One region of the Pantoea sp. X-Soil-OKNW-713 genome, then DNA from elsewhere that is predicted to be linked to it. Evidence: predicted binding sites of a transcription regulator. Region 1 holds the regulator's gene; each other region holds the start of a gene.

Evidence for each region. Region 1 encodes Fur, which represses iron uptake genes when iron is present. Its sites were predicted from a motif close to ATAATAATGAGAACNACTATCAA; they were not measured.
Region 2: AC6I8R_RS24850 (TonB-dependent siderophore receptor) is a predicted target of Fur. The motif match lies at 2,582-2,604, and genes of this name have one in related genera.
Region 3: efeU (iron uptake transporter permease EfeU) is a predicted target of Fur. The motif match lies at 3,159-3,181, and genes of this name have one in related genera.
Region 4: exbB (tol-pal system-associated acyl-CoA thioesterase) is a predicted target of Fur. The motif match lies at 2,722-2,744, and genes of this name have one in related genera.

Annotation. Positions count from the first base shown of each region.
Region 1 covers NZ_AP035995.1:1,244,311-1,249,345, forward strand. Annotated here, with positions in the region: gene glnS (glutamine--tRNA ligase) at 121-1,788, shown strand; gene AC6I8R_RS05705 (hypothetical protein) at 2,024-2,419, shown strand; gene fur (ferric iron uptake transcriptional regulator) at 2,477-2,923, opposite strand; gene fldA (flavodoxin FldA) at 3,280-3,810, opposite strand; gene ybfE (LexA regulated protein) at 3,939-4,214, opposite strand; gene ybfF (esterase) at 4,383-5,035, opposite strand, start outside.
Region 2 covers NZ_AP035997.1:251,369-256,403, forward strand. Annotated here, with positions in the region: gene AC6I8R_RS24830 (L-lactate MFS transporter) at 1-601, opposite strand, end outside; gene AC6I8R_RS24835 (Exc2 family lipoprotein) at 864-1,280, opposite strand; gene AC6I8R_RS24840 (hypothetical protein) at 1,379-1,648, opposite strand; gene AC6I8R_RS24845 (bifunctional diaminohydroxyphosphoribosylaminopyrimidine deaminase/5-amino-6-(5-phosphoribosylamino)uracil reductase RibD) at 1,959-2,396, shown strand; gene AC6I8R_RS24850 (TonB-dependent siderophore receptor) at 2,648-4,906, shown strand; gene AC6I8R_RS24855 (YdgH/BhsA/McbA-like domain containing protein) at 5,026-5,035, opposite strand, start outside.
Region 3 covers NZ_AP035996.1:347,536-352,570, reverse strand. Annotated here, with positions in the region: gene AC6I8R_RS22060 (TonB-dependent receptor) at 1-1,734, shown strand, start outside; gene AC6I8R_RS22055 (ABC transporter substrate-binding protein) at 1,749-2,756, shown strand; gene efeU (iron uptake transporter permease EfeU) at 3,214-4,815, shown strand; gene efeO (iron uptake system protein EfeO) at 4,829-5,035, shown strand, end outside.
Region 4 covers NZ_AP035995.1:3,754,120-3,759,154, forward strand. Annotated here, with positions in the region: gene AC6I8R_RS17470 (MFS transporter) at 1-1,239, opposite strand, end outside; gene exbD (TonB system transport protein ExbD) at 1,484-1,906, opposite strand; gene exbB (tol-pal system-associated acyl-CoA thioesterase) at 1,912-2,634, opposite strand; gene AC6I8R_RS17485 (TRAP transporter substrate-binding protein) at 2,978-3,955, shown strand; gene AC6I8R_RS17490 (TRAP transporter small permease) at 4,002-4,508, shown strand; gene AC6I8R_RS17495 (TRAP transporter large permease) at 4,524-5,035, shown strand, end outside.

The DNA.
Region 1 (5,035 bases):
GATTCCTGCCTTTTTTGTTTTAAAACGACCAACAAACGGTTGTTTCCCTTCTGCGCTTTGTGGATCATACTCCGTTACTTTCCAGGACAAATCACCCGTATTGTATTTGAGGATTTTGAGATGAGTGAGGCTGAAGCCCGCCCAACGAACTTTATTCGTCAGATTATCGACGAAGATTTGGCGAGCGGTAAGCACAACAGCGTGCATACCCGTTTCCCGCCTGAGCCCAATGGTTACCTGCATATTGGCCATGCGAAATCGATCTGTCTGAATTTTGGTATCGCACAAGATTACCAGGGACAGTGCAATCTGCGCTTCGACGACACCAACCCGGTGAAAGAAGATATGGAGTTCGTCGAGTCCATCAAGCGCGACGTGCAATGGCTGGGCTTTGAATGGAGCGGAGACGTTTGTTACTCCTCGAACTATTTCGACCAGCTGTACAACTATGCGGTCGAACTGATCAACAAAGGCCTGGCCTATGTGGATGAGCTTTCGCCGGAAGAGATTCGCGAATACCGTGGCACCCTGACTGCCCCAGGTAAAAACAGCCCGTTCCGCGATCGCACGCCGGAAGAGAACCTGGCGCTGTTTGAAAAAATGCGCGCCGGTGGCTTCGAAGAGGGCAAGGCTTGCCTGCGTGCCAAAATCGATATGGCATCAAACTTTATCGTGATGCGCGATCCGGTGCTGTATCGCATTAAATTTGCTGAGCATCACCAGACTGGTAACAAATGGTGCATCTACCCGATGTACGATTTTACCCACTGCATCTCCGACGCGCTGGAAGGCATTACCCATTCGCTGTGTACGCTGGAGTTCCAGGATAACCGTCGCCTGTACGATTGGGTGCTGGACAACATCAGCATTCCGGTTCACCCGCGTCAGTATGAATTCTCACGTCTGAATCTGGAATACGCGGTGATGTCGAAGCGTAAACTGACTCAGCTGGTGAGTGAAAAGGTGGTAGAAGGCTGGGATGACCCGCGTATGCTGACCGTGTCCGGTTTGCGCCGTCGTGGTTACAGCGCAGCCTCGATTCGTGAATTCTGCCTGCGTATTGGTGTGACGAAACAGGACAACATCGTTGAGATGGCCTCGCTGGAGTCATGTATCCGTGACGATCTCAACGAGAATGCGCCGCGTGCTATGGCGGTGCTGGATCCGCTGAAAGTGGTGATTGAGAACCTGCCTGCGGGTCATGAAGAGATCATCACCATGCCGAACCATCCGAACAAGCCGGAAATGGGCACGCGTGAGGTTCCGTTCAGCCGTGAGGTGTGGATCGATCGCGCTGATTTCCGTGAGGAAGCCAACAAGCAGTACAAACGTCTGGTGCTGGGTAAAGAGGTCCGTCTGCGTAATGCTTATGTGATCCGTGCCGAGCGCGTAGCGAAAGATGATGAAGGCAATATCACCTGCATCTATTGTACCTGTGACGTCGATACCCTGAGCAAAGATCCGGCTGATGGCCGTAAAGTGAAAGGCGTGATCCACTGGGTTTCGGCGATCCATGCGCTGCCTGCGGAATTCCGTCTGTATGACCGTCTGTTCAGTGTACCGAACCCAGGTGCGGCAGAGGATTTCCTCACCACCATCAACCCGAACTCGCTGGAAATCAAACAAGGTTTTGTTGAGCCGGGTCTGCGTGATGCAGTAGCGCTTGCTCCGTATCAGTTTGAACGTGAAGGTTATTTTTGCGCGGATAGCGTTTATTCACAGCCTTCTAAGCTGGTATTCAACCGTACTGTCGGTTTGCGTGATACCTGGGCGAAAATCGGCGATTAATCCTTTTTGTCGTTTTCCCCATATCCTGATAAAAGGGCGAGAAATCGCCCTTTTTTATTGGCTGTAATTTGAGTTTAGCCATCTTTTATTCTGTGGCTTGCGAAACGTGCTTGTTACCGGGATTTGCAACTAATCTGACTTTAACATAATTAATCAATTTACGAGTGTTAAAAACTTTTTTTCAGGTAGGCTATCCGCTCTCAGACGTTGCTCCGCGGGTTATAAAGGAAAAAAAATGACAAGTCTCGCTCAGGAAGCCAAACACAGCGTAGTGGTATTACATCAACTTATCGAACGTATTTTTAATCAGTCGGATAGCACCGACGACAGCATTGAATTGTTCCTTGCGCACTTTCACCCGGATTTCAAAATGGTGACCCCGCAGGGCAAGCAACTGGATTTCAATGCGACGGAAGTGCTGTTCCGTCAGCTGCGTGGTCAGCGTGAAGGGATGCGTATCGCCACCAGCGAACATGCCATCATTTCGCAACAAAGCAAGGAAGTGACGATTCAGTATCGTGAATTGCAAATGATGAACGGCACCAACCAGAGCCGCATCTCACTGGCGGTACTGGATTGCAGTACTTCAATTCCGCGCTGGCGTTATTTACAGGAAACGCTGGTGCAGTGATGCAGCCATAAAAAAACCGGTGCCAGGCACCGGTTTTTTTATACTGCATAGCACATTTTATTGCTTGTCGTGGAGCGTATCGTCTTCGCGGCAGTCTCCCAACGCACAGTGGCCGTACAAGTACAGACTGTGGTTAGTCAGCTTAATACCGTGACGTGTGGCGATTTCGCGCTGACGCGTTTCAATGGATTCATCGCTGAATTCGATCACTTTGCCACAATCCAGGCAGATCAGGTGGTCATGGTGATGCTGTTGCGTCAGTTCAAAGACGGATTTACCACCCTCGAAGTTATGGCGGGTCACGATTCCCGCGTCATCAAACTGGTTAAGAACGCGATAAACCGTTGCCAGACCAATCTCTTCGCCCATGTCGATCAGGCGTTTGTACAAATCTTCCGCGCTGACGTGATGGCATTCGGGTTCCTGAAGCACTTCCAGAATTTTCAGTCTGGGGAGCGTGACTTTCAGGCCAGCCTTCTTCAATGCGGAGTTGTTGTCAGTCATGCGGATATTGTCCTGTTACTTAGCTAGTCACTTGCGGCGCAGGGCCTTGAATGTCGATCACGCGCATTCTCATTTGCGTCTCATTATAGAACTCAAGCAGTGAAATGAAAACCAAGGCAATGTCCTGAAAATCACCAGTGGCTGTAAGGAGAAATGTCACTAACGCCGGCGGGGATCGTGCAGGTCTTTGTTTCCATTTCACTCAGCCTCATTCTGATGCCAGAGGAATAAGCGGATGACCGTTACGGGTATTCTACAGATTTGCGGGAAAAAGTTAAAAAACAGTAGCTATTATTTTTATAGGAAATTCCTTTAACTCAATGTGAGCCAGCGCCCACATTGAGGAGGGCAGGGGATCAGGCTTCAATGATCTCTTTCAGTTGCAGCTCATCGAAAATCTGTTTCACCCATTTATCAACACGTTCGTTGGTCAGTTCAGGCTGACGATCTTCATCGATCGCCAGACCGAGGAAGTGTTTGTCATCTGCCAGACCTTTCGAGGCTTCGAAATGGTAGCCTTCGGTCGGCCAGTGTCCCACAATCACCGCGCCGTTTGGCTCGATGATATCGCGGATGGTGCCCATCGCATCACAGAAGTATTCAGCGTAATCTTCCTGGTCACCGCAGCCAAACAGCGCGACTAATTTGCCATTGAAATCAATTTCTTCCAGAGTCGGGAAAAAATCATCCCAGTCACATTGCGCTTCGCCGTAGTACCAGGTCGGAATGCCCAGCAGCAGGATATCGAATGCTTCGAGATCTTCTTTGGTGCTCTTGGCAATGTCATGCACTTCGGCCACATCTTTACCCAGTTGTTTCTGGATCATTTTTGCAATGTTTTCAGTATTGCCGGTATCGCTGCCGAAGAAAATGCCTACGATTGCCATGAGTTAAGTAACCTCTTAAATCCTGATATATGGGTTGAATGCACAGTTAAGCGAATGATAGCAGACCGGGCAAAGTGGCGGAACTTGTAAAGCCGAGACTTTGTGTTCCTGCGTGCGGTCTGCGTGTGTTACGACAGTTTGAGTTGCGCCAGCAGCATTTGTTCAATCAATTCGCTACGGCTGATGTTCTGCTGCTCTGCCAGAGTATTAAGCGCGTCAACCGCTTCACTGCTCATTTTTAGCTCCACGCGACGTAAACCACGCACTTTGTCGCGTTTTAGCTGGTTGCGCTTGTTAATGCGCAACTGTTCGTCACGCGTTAGCGGACTGGTTTTGGGGCGACCGGGACGTCGCTCATCAGCGAAGAGATCGAGCGTGGTGCGGTCAGTTTGTTCTTTTGCCATTTTTTGTAAAACTGAGTGGGCGCGAACGGCGGAAAGGCGCTGCGCAATTTATACATTATCGGCCCAGCCACGGTGAAAAAATCATCCGCGGCAAATTTTTAGCGCGACATCATACTCCAGCACTCCTTGCGACGCCAACCTTAAACGTTTTGCGGCAAGCTTTTGCTTTTACAGTACAAAAAAGCGGCGAACTGCGCGCAAAACCGCCTCAGGTTTTTCAGCATGGACCCAGTGACCGGCACCACTGATGACATGCGCATGCGCCTGTGGAAACTGGTGCAGCAACGCATCACGATGCTGATTGTCCAGATAAGGCGATTCGCTCCCGCGAATAAACAGCGCCGGATGTGGCCATGCAGGAACCTCATTCCAGCCGGAAATGGTGGCGTAATTATCCCACAGCACCGGCACATTGAAGCGCCATTCGCCATCCTGGAACGATTTCAGAATGAACTGAATGACCCCTTCTTCAGTCAACAGGGTGCGCATCACCTCGGCGGCTTCACCGCGACGCGTCACACCCGCGGCGCTCACGGCACGGATAGCAGCAAAAATCTCATCATGGCGGCGTGTCTGATAATCCACCGGCGCGATATCAATCATCACCAACTTTTCAATGCGTTCCGGCGCAATGGCACTTAACGTCATGGCAATTTTGCCACCCATCGAATGGCCGATTACGCCAACACGATCGAGGCCGTGGGCGTCAAGAGTGTCAACGATATCTTGCGCCATCGCCGCATAGTTCATCTCGTCGCTACGCGGGGACAGACCGTGATTGCGTACATCCACCTGCAAGGTGGGACGGGCATCGCGCAGGC
Region 2 (5,035 bases), on a different replicon from region 1:
TTTCCCGCGCGGGTTGCCAGTCTGGTGGCGGTAATTTCAGACAGGCTGATGATAACAACATAATTGCCGTGTAACTGATTGCCTGTAGGAAAAAGGTCTGAGCAATACCTACCGAGCCAATAAGTAAACTCAGAATCGGCCCGCCTAAAAAAGCCCCAAAGCCGAAGCCCATAATGGCGAGGCCCGTTGCCAGACCGCGCCGGTCAGGAAACCATTTCATCAACATCGATACCGGGGTGACATACCCCGTCCCCAGCCCAAAGCCACCGACCAGGCAAAAAAACAGTAACAAACCTAAGCGCAACGTATCGTTCGATATCATGCCAGAGGTGGCTACACCGGCCCCCATCAGACCGACACCCCATAAACCCGTGGCGAGAAACCCCGAAAATCGCGGCCCACGTCGCTCAACAACATGCCCCATGACCGCAGCAGACATCCCCAGTACAAAAATAGCCAGACCAAATGGCAACCCTGCTTCAAACTCATTCCAGCCAAAGGCATCCATAAAAGGCTTTTTAAATACACTCCAGGCATAAACTGAACCTAAAGAAATATGGATACCCACCGCTCCGGCTGCGATAACCCAACGACAATTCATAAAAATCCCTTTATCAAATAGTAATCCATCTAAATTCTATATATGTTCCATTTCCTTATGAAAAGGATAAATTTCTTATTTAAATACATTTCATATATAAACAAAAACAACCTGAAAAACTCATAAACAGACGAGAGATGACACGGATAACACTATAATATATAAGAAAAAAATCATGTTTTTTTGATGTTTAATATTTACCGAGGATATTCAGCAGCATGACAGGTGCCCGGCATAACCGGACACCGTCAGATACGGGCAGTTATTCTATGCCGAGATAACCGTCCATATAGGTTTGTGCAATCGCTTCCGACATGTTGTTGCGCCAGCGCGGCGATAACGTGGCGTCATCTTTATATTCTTTACCGGCAAAGTGCGAGGTTCCACTGATTGATTTTATGAACTCATCGCTGTGGAAATAGCTGACTCTTTTCTGCGCATCGGCGCTGGAGACACCTTGTGCACGATCTTTTTTGCCCAGTTGCCAGAACTGGGCAAAAAAAGGCGTCGCCATGCGGATGGAGTCAGCCTTGTTCATCACAAAATTGGGATCCGAATCTTCGACTTTATAGACGAATTTAGTCGCATGCCGTTTGGCGCTGGTATCCGTTTGCGCACAACCATTCAGTAACAGGAGAGATAAAGCGACAACACTCACAATGCGGAGGTTTCCATTCATTAAAATGCTTCCTTTTGCATAAAACGATTGATTTATCATCAGCCCTGTCGGGCTGAAACCAGCACCTCGGGGTGCTGGTCGGGGTCAGTCAGGTGAATTCATCGATTGTCATTCACCACCCTTTCACCCTCTTCCGTTAGTCTTACCTCGTAATAGCGTGACATATCCGTGGGCGAGGCAATGAATTCAATCAGCCCCGACCGCATCAATGACGCCAAACTTCGGCAGGTAATATCCCTTCGTTTGCACATTTCAATTTCAAAATCACATTTCATTTCCAGCCCTATGGCTTTATCACCACGTAGCCGGTGCTTAGTGCCACTTTGCATACGACGTAAAGTAATCAGTTTTGCCTGTGAAATTCCCATGCCTTCCCTTCCCCTGGATAAGATCAATAGTTATGAATAACTGCTGAACGAACGGCCTCGCGCTTTCGGACCATTGCGGTCCAACGCTTTTTATGAAATCACTGGGGTACGACACATAATAAGAATATCGAAAAGAAATTGTAAATATTACGTAAGGCAAATTAAGACTGGATTATGTGTCCGACAACCGTTACTACTAGCAGAAAATGGCCGCGAGGCCCGGTATGCACTGTAAAACTACCCGTGATTATCGTCACTACTAAATTTGGTAGTTGCTTTATTTACCTGGATTGGCACTGAGGCAGATCAAATGAATAAGCCGGAAACGTATATGTTGTTAGCACTGGAGTGTTCCAGAAATGTGCTGCCGGACTGTCGGCCAAACCCGCCCGTGGGTTGTGTGATCGTGAGAAATGGCGAGGTGGTCTCTTCCGGTTTTACCCAATCACCGGGCTTGCACCATGCAGAGATTGCTGCCCTGTCGAAGCTTGAGATGCCGGTGAATGATTGCGATATCTACGTCACGCTGGAGCCATGTTCGTTTCAGGGAAGAACCCCCTCGTGTGCAAAGACGCTGGCCTCACTGAAACCAAATCATATCTACATTGCATTACTCGATCCTCATCCAAAGAATCAGGGTGCGGGCATTGAAATATTGCAGCATGCAGGCATCAGCTTCACTTTGGGGATTTGCCAGAATGAGGTTTCCGAATTCCTTTCTGAATACCTGATTTCATCAGACCTCTGATTGAATCTCTGGCCGATAAAATAAAATAGATACCAGGTCGATATATAAGGTTAATGGGTCTTTCACACAACCTGGTGCGACGCATTCCCTTCTTGCCACCGCTGCCAAAAAGTCAATCGACGAAATAATAACGAAACGGCATCTATTCCCGCCATTTATTGATCAATAAAAAACCATTATTGTAATTAATAATAATTCTCATTATAGTTCGCGTTTTCATTTTTGTTAGCAAAGGACAGATGACAAATCTCATGATGAAAACAATATCCCGCTATTCTCTACTGGCTTGTCTTATTGCGTACAGCCTTGGAAACTCCCCTGCATTTGCAGACGAAATAATAAGTGAAACGCCAGTGCAACAACTGGCGATCAGCGATAAGAAAAGCAGTAGCGACAATACTCTGGTCGTCACCGCCCGCGAGCAAACCCTGCAAGCGCCTGGCGTCTCCATCATCGACAGTGAAGCCATCAAAAAACACCCTATCCAGCGTGATGTTTCTGAACTGATCCGCACTATGCCCGGCGTGAATCTCACCGGTAATTCCAATAGCGGCCAGCGTGGTAATAACCGCCAGATTGATATTCGCGGTATGGGCCCCGAAAACACCCTGATTCTGGTTGACAGGATGCCGGTCAGCAGCCGCAACTCGGTGCGCTATGGCTGGCGTGGTGAGCGTGATACCCGTGGCGACAGCAACTGGGTGCCGCCCGAAATGATCGATCGTATTGAGGTTATTCGCGGCCCGGCGGCCGCGCTGTATGGCAATGGCGCGATGGGAGGCGTGGTCAACATCATCACCAAACCGGCAGAAAAAGAGTGGCATGGCAATTTCAACACTTATTACAACGTGCCAGAACACAAATCTGAAGGGGCCACCAAACGTTATAACGCCAGCCTGAGCGGCGCTTTAACGGATAATCTGACCCTGCGCCTGTATGGCAACTGGAGTAAAACACAGGCAGACGCGCAGAATATTAACAGCGGGCATGAAGCAGAGCGTAGCGGTAAATACGCAGGTATGGTGCCGGCAGGCCGTGAAGGGGTGATCAATAAAAACATTAATAGCGTATTGCGCTGGGAGTTTATGCCCATGCAGGCGCTGGAATTGAATGCGGGTTATAGCCGCCAGGGCAACCTTTACGCCGGTGACACGCAGAACACCAACAGCAGCACCCTGGTTAAGGAAAATTACGGTAAAGAAACCAACGTGATTTACCGGCAAACACTCTCACTGAAATATACCGGTGCCTGGGATAACGGTGTGACCACCAATAATTACATTCAGTTCGAAAAAACACGCAATAAAAGACTAAACGAAGGTCTGTCCGGTGGACTGGAGGGATTATTCAGCACGACCGATGAAGGTTTTTCTACCATTGATCTGAATGATACCAACCTGCATTCCGAGGTAAACATTCCCTTTGACGGATGGGTTAGCCAGACAATGACCTTTGGTGCGGAGATGAATCATCAAACGATGAAAGATCCCACCTCCAATACTCTGACCAATACTTCGGAGGTTGACGGCGTCTCCAGTTCCGGGCGGAGCATCTATAGCTCAGCCAATATCTATGGCGTCTACACTGAAGATAATATCGACCTGACCGACTCCACCCGTCTGACTCCGGGATTACGTTTCAATCATCAAACCTACACCGGCAGCAATATCAGCCCCTCGCTGAACCTGTCGCAGGATTTGGGAGAAGATTTTACCCTGAAATTGGGCATTGCCCGTGCCTGGAAGGCACCTAACCTGTACCAGACCAACCCCAATTATCTGCTCTACAGCAGCGGCAACGGATGCTACGCCAGTTCCACCAGCTGTTATTTACAGGGTAATAAGGATCTCAAAGCCGAAACCAGCGTCAATAAAGAGATCGGTATCGAGTACCATCATGAAGGGGTACAGGCCGGTTTGACCTGGTATCGTAACGACTATCACAACAAAATTGAGGCAGGCTATTCCCCGGCATACAGCAACGGTACATCAAACATCTATAAATGGCAGAACGTACCAAAATCTGTCGTTCAGGGGCTGGAAGGCACGCTGAATTTCCCGATCAGTGAAAGTCTGACGATGAACAATAACTTCACTTACATTATCGACAATAAAAACGAAACCTCTGGCGATTACCTGTCGATTATCCCGAAATATACCATTAACTCGACGCTGGACTGGCAGGCGACCAACGCCCTTTCTGTCCAGGGAACCATGACATGGTATGGCCGCCAAAAGCCGCCTAAATATAACTCCCAGGGTGAGGACACGTCCGGCAGTGAAAAATGGCAGGTTTCCCCCTATGCCATTTTTGGTGCGAGCGCGATTTACAACATCAATAAAAATATCGATATCACAGCGGGTATCGACAATTTGTTCGATAAACGCCACTTCCGTGCAGGCAACGCGCTGACCTCGGGTGCCAACGGCACTTACGCTTATGGTGCAGGGGCGCGCACCTATAACGAGTCGGGACGGACTTACTATATGGAACTCGGTATGCATTTCTGACAGAAAGCCGCCTGCCGCCCTCTTTAGCCCGGCTGCTATGATGTGCACTGACTTGCATTTAAAACGAAAAAGGCCGCCTTGCGGCGACCTTTTCCGGCACTTCCCTGTACGACCATCCGTTATTTGTAC
Region 3 (5,035 bases), on a different replicon from region 1:
GCCGCGCAGTTTGACCATCTGGAAGTGCTGAATGGTCTGGCCGGTTCGCTATATGGACCGGCTAATCCGGCGGGATTATTTAATTTTGTCAGCAAACGTCCCACCGATTCCCCACAACATAGCGTCACTATCGGCGCGGGAACCGGCATCAGCCATTTGCTGGCGGGGGATTTTAGCGGTCCACTGGATGATAACGATCGGCTGCGTTATCGCCTCAATCTGCTGGATGATGAAGGCAGTGGCTACGTCACAGGCAGCAAAAAGCGCCGCCAACTGGTCAGCTTCGCGCTGGATGCCAACCTCACCGATCAGACGGTGCTGGAAACCAATTTTAGCTACTACCATTTTTACGACAAAGGGCTGCCGGGTAAATTCGCGCTGGGTAGCGGTCTGACCCTCCCGGCAGCGCCGGATCCGAAAACCGCCCATCTCGGTCAATCCTACGCCGGGGACAATAACCACACCCTGACGGCGGGCGTGCATCTGAAACACGATTTCGATGGTAACTGGCAAGGCGAGGTGGCCGTGCTGCGTCAAATTGCCGACCGTGAATCAACAGCGGTGACCAATACCTTTACCGATAACCAGGGGCATTACACCACCACCACCTCATCCGCCACTGCCAGCCGTTTTACCATCAACAGTTACCTGGCAAACCTCAATGGTGAAGTAGATACCGGCTGGATCCACCAGCAAATCGCCGCCGGGGTACGGGGGTTCGTCTGGAAAAATATGAACCCGAAAGCCGGTGGCACCAGCACACTGGGCAGCGCGTCGTTGGATAATCCCCAGGCATTTGCCGAGCCGGACTATCCCGATTTTACCGATCGCTATCACTCGGCCACCGCCACACAACATGCGTTTTTGCTCAGCGATAATCTGGCATTTTCTCCGCAGTGGAGCCTGTTGCTGGCGGGCAGCGAAAGCCTGCTTAGCTCGGCCAACTACAGCAAAACCGGCAGCCGCAGCAGCGAGTCGTCAAATAGTGGTTTTAGCGGCTCAGCCAGCCTGATGTATAAGCCGGTTGATCCGCTGACGCTGTATGTCAGCTACGCCGACAGCCTGCAACAGGGCGACACCGCACCCGCACCCGCCAACAACGCAGGCAACATCCTGGCGCCGTATCGTAGCCGTCAGGTTGAGGTGGGGAGCAAGCTGGCGGTCAATAAATTGCTGCTGACCGCCGCACTGTTTCAGATCAAGCGTCCTTATGCCTATACCAACGCCAACGGTGACTATGCGGTGGACGGTGAGCAGCGTAACCGGGGCATTGAGCTGATGGCCGACGGCGATGTCACCGAGCGTTTACACGTTTATGGTGGCATGACCTGGCTGGACCCGCGTCTGCTGAAAACCGCCAGCGCGCAGACGGAGAATAAACAAATCGTCGGTTTGTCGCGCTATGTTGCCAGCCTGTTTGCCGCTTACGACCTGCCAATGCTGAGCGGTACCGATATTCACGGCGGCATGCATTATGTCGGGCGTCGTAGTACCGACAACCAGAACGAAGGTTGGGTCAGCGGTTACACCACGCTGGATGCGGGGGCGGCGTGGAAGACGCAACTGTTCAACACCGCCACCACCTTCCGCCTTGATGTCACTAACCTGACCAATCGCCACTACTGGACCAATATCGTGCCGGGTGGGCTAAACGGCTACAGCGGTTCTGGCTATGCCAGCGCGCAACTGGGCGAACCGCGTATGGTTCAGGTTTCCATGCAACTCAATTTCTGATCGGGAGCAAGGCCATGTTAAAACCTTTCTGCGGGCTGGCGCTGCTGGTCATCAGCGCCGTGGCTCAGGCCCAAACGGTGACGGACGATGTGGGTCAGCAGGTGGCAATTAGCCATCCGGTGACGCATATCGCCGATGCCTGGTTCGCTCACCATTCATTGCTGATGACGCTGGGAGCGGGGGACCGGATTGTGGCGACGGTGAATCATCCGACCGATCGCCCCTGGATGTTTAAGGTGCAGCCAACGTTGTTTCAGGCGTTACAGGCGCACGGTAAAACCTTCGCCAGCGAAGCGCTGGTGGCGCGTCATGTCGATGCGATTTTCGTTCCGGCCCATGATCCTGATGCCCAGTCTTACCGGCTGGCGGGGATCCCGGTGCTGGAGATGCAATTTGATGACTTTGCCTCGCTGCGCCGCTCCCTCACCACCACCGCGCAGGTGGTGGGTACGGCTGAGGCCGAGGCACGCGCGGTGGCGTATAACCACTATCTGGATCAGCAAATTACCCGCATTCAGGCGAAAACCCAGGGACTGAGCGCCAGCCAGCGCCCCCGCGTGCTGCATATTCAGTCGCTCCATCCGTTGAAAGTGGATGGCCGCGCTACCCTGATCGATAGCTGGATCACGCTGGCGGGCGGGCGCAATGTCGCGGCGGGCATTGAAGGCAATATGAAGCCGATCTCCCCAGAGGAGGTGATTCGCTGGAACCCGGATGTGATCATTATTGGTGCCGGTGCGGGAACCTTGGCGGATTCCGATTACGCTGCGCTGTTTGGCAGCGTTAATGCGGTGAAAAATCATCGGGTGTGGCAGAATCCGGCAGGGGTGTTTCCGTGGGATCGCTATGGCACCGAGGTGGCGCTCCAGATTCAATGGGCCGCAGCCAAATTGCATCCTGAGCTGTTTCCCGATCTGAATATCGTCGACGCCACGCGCGATTTTTATCGCCAGTTTTATGCGTATCCATTGAGCGCCGCTGAGGCCGGACGCATCTTACAGGCGCTGCCGCCTGCAACCTAAAACCGCAGCGAATAAAATGCTACAGCAAATGAATCAACAATTTTAAGCGTGAAAGAAAGCCGTACCTGTTGGAGCAATAATTCAGCAGTTAAATAAAATTACAAGTCATATCAAGCTGTTCCCTTTACATATCTCTACAATCAACGAAATAAGCACCGGGGATGGCGGCATCTCTCCCCGGTTGCGTAGCAGCGCGATTTATCGCGCTGTTTTTTTAGGGTTAAAATCGCGCCGCTACCTTGTGTCTTTTAACGGAGTCGCCTTAATTCTTAAGGTTAACTTAATGTTGAGATGTGGCTCACATCAGGAAGCAAAATAATATCTGGCAATGTCACGAGCAAATAGAGTTTTTCCTTTTTTTACTATGCTGGTTAGCGGGAATGTTTATTATTCTCACGGGGAGTGATACTAATAATTATTATCATTTCGCTTTTAGCCACTTTTGGGAGCACTCTACTTGCTGGCCACGTTCATTATCGCATTGCGCGAAGGCCTTGAAGCCGCATTAATCGTAGGCATTATCGCCGCTTTCTTACGCAAAAATGGCCGTTCGCTCACCGCGATGTGGTTGGGTGTCGGTTGTGCGGTGATCCTCTCCCTTGGCGTGGGTTTTGTGCTGAACCTGACCGAAAACGCGTTACCGCAGGCGCGTCAGGAAATGATGGAGTCCATTATCGGCCTGGTGGCGGTGTTTTTTGTCACCGGCATGGTGATGTGGATGAACAATCATGCGCACAACCTCAAGCGTCAGTTGGAAACCGAAGCAGCAGAAGCCATCAGCCATTCCAGCGCCTGGGCGTTGACCAGCATGGCGTTTCTCGCGGTACTGAAAGAAGGCTTCGAAACCAGCGTATTTCTGCTGGCGACTTTTTCCGCTTCACAGTCGGCTGCCTGGGCGGCGGTGGGTGCCGTATTGGGGTTACTGGCCGCCGTGCTGGTAGGATGGGGCATCTATGTCGGTGGCATCCGTATTAACCTGTCGCGTTTCTTCCGTCTTACCGGGTTGTTCCTGATCCTGGTGGCGGCCGGTCTGATTATCTCCGCGTTACGCAGCGCGCATGAAGCGGGATGGTTAAATACCGGACAACAACGCATTGTTGACCTGAGCTGGCTGGTCACTCCCGGCACCGTACAATCGGCGTTGATTACCGGCGTGCTGGGTATTCCGGCAGATCCGCGGCTGGTGGAATTCGCAGGCTGGATTATCTATATCGTGGTGGTCGCGGCGATGATCTACTGGCCTGCCCACTTAAGACCGACACCAAAAAGAGCCGCACAGTTCACCACTGTGACCGGCGCGGGCCTGACAATCACCGCGTTGTTACTGTTCTTTGGCTATCCGGCACCGGATGTGGACATTCCCGATCAAATTCCGTTGGTCAGCCGCACCTCGCAGCAACCGGTCGGCCATATCAGTAGCCAGCCAGGCGCGGGCAAACAGTTTGCCGTCACGCTTGAGGGACAGGCAGCGGAAACGCTGGTGGTGCCTGCCGATCAGCTCAGCAACGTCAGCACCTCGGGGCGTCAGGAGTGGCAGGCGAGTTTCAGCTATGAACCCGCCGATGCCAGTTCACCGCTGACGCTCGACCAGGTCATGGCCGCCTATGGCAACCGCATCCCGGTGGGCTTAAGTCCGTCACAACATCCCGGTCCTTATGACGCCAAATGGACGGTGAATTGCCGTGTTGATGCCGCCATGAGGCGTGGCGTGTTGGTGAGCGCGGAATCTCAGGCCGGCACCTTTATCACGTTATCGGGCGGTGGCCTCCAGTCTCCCCGCACCATCAGCGCGCGGGCGCGCACCGCAGAAGCCGGGTGCGACTGGCAGATCAGCCCGACCTGGTCACAGGATATTGAACAACGCTTGCGAGATGCGGTTGTTGCTCATGATATCTGGCACTTCTGGGCCGTTATTTTACCTTCACTTTTTGCCATTCTGGCCTTCACCTGCTTTTTCTCAGCCAGTCGCCAGTTCCGGCGACTGAAAGGTGTTCGTGCCCGAGGACGCAGCAAACAGGGACTGCTGGACAGTTCAACTCACCAACTGCCTGAAAAATAAACAGGAAGGCACGATGAAGACAAAACCGTTCTCTACAAAATACGCGCTGATTGCAGCAGGGATTTCTGCGGCTTTAATGCTGTCCGTGGATGCGCAGGCGGCTACGGCAGCGCCGGTGAAAAACGGCGCTTCACAGGTCAACATCACCATGACCAGTGAAGGCGATGGCACCTGCCATATCGACCATACTTCGGCGAAAGCGGGTCCGGTCACCTTCACC
Region 4 (5,035 bases), 2.5 Mb from region 1:
ACCGCACACCGCCGCGAACGACAGCCATACGCCTGGCATCGCTTTGTCACCCGTGGCGTGAATCAAATAGCTGGAGACAGCCGGGGTAAAGCCGCCAAACAGCGCGGTTGCCAGGCTATAAGCCAGCGAGAAACCGGATGCGCGTACCTCGGCTGGCATGATTTCCGCCAGATACACCACCATCGCCCCGTTGTAGCTGGCGTAGAGGAAGGATAACCAGAGTTCAGCCACCACCAGATGGGCGAAGGTCGGCGATCCGACCAGCCAGTGCAGCACCGGCCAGGCCGTGAGGATCATCAGGATGGTAAAGGTTATCAGCAACGGACGGCGACCAATCCGGTCGGACAACGAGCCCATCACCGGCAACCAGAACAGGTTGGAAAGACCGACAAACAGCGTTACCAGAAAGCTATCTTTATCGCTCATCATCAGCACGGTTTTGCCGAATGTGGGGGTAAATGCGGTGATCATATAGAACATCACCGTGGTGGTGACCACCATCAGCATACCGGCTAACACCAGCGCCCAGTTCTGTCCCACCGAGCGCATAATCTGACGCATGGTCGGATGATGTTTACGCTGACTGAAGGCTTCAGTCTCCTCCAGCATACGGCGAATCCAGAACAGAAACGGTACGATCAGACAGCCAATGACGAACGGAATACGCCAGCCCCAGTCAGTCACCGCCTCTTTTTCCAACAGGTGGTTCAGGCCCAGTCCCAGCAGCGCCGCGAAGATAACCGCCACCTGCTGGCTGCCAGATTGCCAGCTAACGTAGAAGCCTTTACGCCCTTTCGGGGCCACCTCAGCCAGATACACAGACACGCCGCCCAATTCAACACCGGCGGAAAAGCCCTGCAACAAACGACCAATAAGAATCAACACCGGTGCCGCCGCCCCGAGGGTGGCATAGCCTGGCACCACGGCAATCGTCAGCGTACCCAGCGCCATAATACCGAGGGTGACCAGCAAGCCTTTGCGGCGGCCATGATGGTCAATGTAGGCACCGAGCACAATCGCCCCTAACGGACGCATCAGGAAGCCTGCGCCAAAGGTCATCAGCGTCAGCATTAATGACGCAAACGGGTTATCACCGGGGAAAAAGGTTTTTGCAATCGCGGTCGCGTAATAACCAAACACCATGAAATCGTACATTTCAAGGAAGTTGCCGCTGGTTACGCTAAAGATAGTTTTGGCACCGCTCTGCGATGACTTTTGTAAAGAAGAAGGTGAGCTCATAGGATTTTCCAGTGTCTTCCATGCGGGGATGTCCCTTTTATCGTGACGTCCCCCTGATGAATGTGATCCAATTCACCATTGCACTTTACAAAAGCAGGGTTATACGTAACCAAACATTAACAAAGTTGATCCGCAGGATAATTGCCCGTTAATCCGCCTGATTCGTGGTTTTCCTTTTTGGTCGTCGATTACGCCCATAACAAAAAGGGCGCCCATTAGGGCGCCCTCATAACTTTCAGTGAAACTACTTCTTCACCGTTTCCATACCCATCAAGCCAATCTTCAGATATCCGGCTTCACGAAGTTGGTCCATCACCGACATCAGGGTTTCATAACTTACTGATTTGTCAGCCTGGAAGAAGATAGTGGTTTCTTTATTGCCTTCCGTCTGCGCCGTCAGCGCATTGACCAGCGTCTCTTTGGTGACCTGATCGTTGCCGATATAAACCTGGTTATCTTCTTTAATCGACAAATAAACCGGTTTTTCCGGACGCGGCTGCGGCGCACTGGTGGAAGCAGGCAGATTGACGCGAACATCCACGGTTGCCAGCGGCGCGGCCACCATAAAGATGATCAGCAGAACCAACATCACGTCGATAAACGGCGTCACGTTGATTTCATGCATTTCGCCATCGCTTTCCAGGTCGTCGTTTAAACGCATCGCCATCGCAATTACCCTACGCGCAGTTTCTGTGCGGCAGCCGGACGAGCCACTTCGTTAGTCACGTTTCCCAGGTCGAGGTCACGGCTTTGCAGCAGCAGCACCTGCGCCGCCACATCACCGAGCGACGCTTTGTAGCTGGCAATCATACGGGCAAATACGTTGTAGATGACCACGGCAGGGATAGCAGCGACCAGACCAATCGCGGTCGCCAGCAGCGCTTCCGCAATCCCAGGAGCGACCACCGCGAGGTTGGTGGTTTGCGTCTGTGCGATGCCGATAAAGCTGTTCATGATGCCCCATACCGTACCGAACAGGCCGATAAACGGAGCAACCGAACCAATGGTGGCGAGGAAACCGTTACCGCGGCCAGCATGACGGCTGAAAGCGGCAACGCGGCGTTCCAGACGGAAGCTGGTACGCTCTTTAATACCATCGGTGTCTTCGACACCGGCTGAAAGTTCCAGCTCGTTCTGTGCATCGTTAAGTAACACGGCGCTGTGGCTGTTACCCTTGAAGCTGGCGGCAGTGCTGGAGGCGTCATCTAACGAACGCGCATCACTCAGGGCGAGATGTTCGCGTTTCAGTCGGCGCTTGGCTGAACTCAACTCAGCAAACTTACCAAAGAAGATTGCCCAGGTGACCACAGAGGCCATCAACAGGCCAATCATGACCACCTTTACCACGATATCGGCATGATGATACATGCCCCAAACGGAGAGATCCGTCTGCATCAAATCACTGGCTACCACGCTGCATCTCCAACTTCAATTGCATAGTTCACGATCGAGCGCCGGATCATAACAAATTAGCGGGCCGAATTGATAGTAGTTCTCATTACTATTTACAAACGAAAAGTGCGTTTTTCCACCACAGTTTCTTTCGATTGTGAGCAGGTTTTATAAATGTGACGTACTGTATAAAATTATTAAAACATCGTTTCAAAATGTGATGCATTTCATTCAATCAACATCTGCCCACTTTTTCACCACGCGATTTTCATTATTCTGAGCCAGCCCTGCCTTTTAACGGTGCCGTTGCACTGTCCGATTTCGCTACCTGTTGCTGGAGCAAAAAATGACGCTGAAAAAAAGACTACTCGCAGTTTCGTTGTCCTCCATGATCGCCCTGCTGGCCTGTAATGCGCAGGCCAAAGTCCTTAAGGTGGCGGAAGTACAACCCGCCGGTTATCCCACCGTGGTCGCGCTGGAGCACATGGGGGAGAAACTGAAACAGGCCACCGAGGGTCGTCTGGAAATGAAGGTGTATGCCGGTGGTGTGCTCGGCGATGAAGATCAAACCTTACAACAGGTTCAACTGGGCGCGATTGATATGATCCGCGTTTCGTTGGCCCCGGTGACCACCATCGCGCCGGAAACCAGCGTGCTTACCCTGCCCTTTATCTTCCGCGATGAAGATCATATGCACAAAGTGCTGGATGGCAGCGTAGGTGAGCAGATCGTCGATAAATTCAATAAAGATCCCAACACCCGCATGGTGTTTCTCGGCTGGACCGATGCCGGGACGCGCAACATGATCACCAAGAAACCACTGAGCAAACCGGAAGATCTGCAAGGCATGAAGATCCGCGTGCAGAACAGCGCCATCTCGCTCGCCACGCTAAAAGCAATGGGCGCTAACCCGGTAGCGATGGGCGTCAGTGAAGTGTTCAGCGCCATGCAAACCGGCGTGGTGGATGGCACCGAGAATAACCCACCGACCTTTGTCGCCCATAACTACCTGCCCGTAGCGAAGTACTACACCCTCACCGGCCACTTTATTCAGCCAGAGATGATCCTGTTCTCCAAACCGGCGTGGGACCGCCTTTCTGCTGACGATCAGGCGTTACTGAAGAAGCTGGGCAAAGAAGCTCAGGATGAGGAACGTCAGTTGTGGGCCAGCTACACCCAGCAATCGATTGAGAAAATGAAGGCCGGAGGCGTCACCTTCCAACAGATCGATCGCGACTACTTTGTCAAAGCTACCCAACCGGTACGCGATCAGTTTGGCGGCAAGTATCAGGATCTGATGACACAGATCGCCGAGGTGAAATAACCCCCCACGCCGCGCGCAGGCGTGGCGTTTCACTCAGGATCCAATTATGAACGCATATTCCCGGTGGATGGATCGGTTGTACCTGCTGTGCATGTGGGTGGCGGCGGCAGCGTTGATGATCATGGTAGCGGTCATTCCCGTCGGCATCTTTGCGCGCTATGTATTGAACAGCGCGCTCTCATGGCCAGAGCCGGTTGCCATTATCTGCATGATCATTTTTACCTTTATCGGCGCGCCGGTCGGCCTGCGAGCTGGCACCCATATTTGTGTCTCTATGTTGACCGATCGCTTATCACCTGGCGGGCAAAAATGGGCGCTGCTGCTGTGTAACCTGCTGTTAATCGCCTTATGTGTGGTGCTGTTCCGCGCCAGCTACAACCTGTGTGCCGCGATGTGGATTCAGCCGCTGGCCTCACTGCCCAATGTCACCTATGGCGAGATGTATTTACCGATCCCGATTGGCACCATTTTTACCCTGCTGTTTGCCCTGGAACGTCTGCTGAATGGCGACCAGAGCCAGCGCCCAATCGTCACGCTTGGCGGCACCCACTAACCTCGGAGCATCGTGATGGACGCATTCATCCTGATTGGCAGTCTGATTCTGTTGCTGTTGGTCGGCTTTCCGGTCGCTTTCGCGGTCGGGTTTAGCGCCTTTATCGGTGCCTGGTGGATTGACCTGCCGCTGGAAGCGGTGGTGATTCAGGTGACCAACGGCATCAATAAGTTTTCGTTACTCACCATCCCGTTCTTTATTCTGGCGGGCGCGATCATGGCTGAAGGCGGGATCGCCCGACGCCTGGTGAATTTTGCCTATATCTTCGTCGGCTTTATTCGTGGCGGCTTATCGCTGGTGAATATCGTCGCCTCGACGTTTTTCGGTGCGATTTCCGGTTCTTCCGTGGCAGATACCGCCTCGATAGGCTCGGTGATGATCCCGCAAATGGAGGAGAAAGGTTATCCGCGCGATTTTGCGGCGGCGGTGACCGCCAGCGGCTCGGTGCAAGCGGTACTGACGCCACCCAGCCATAACTCGGTGATTTATTCGCTGGCAACGGGCGGCGTGGTGACCATTTCCTCGTT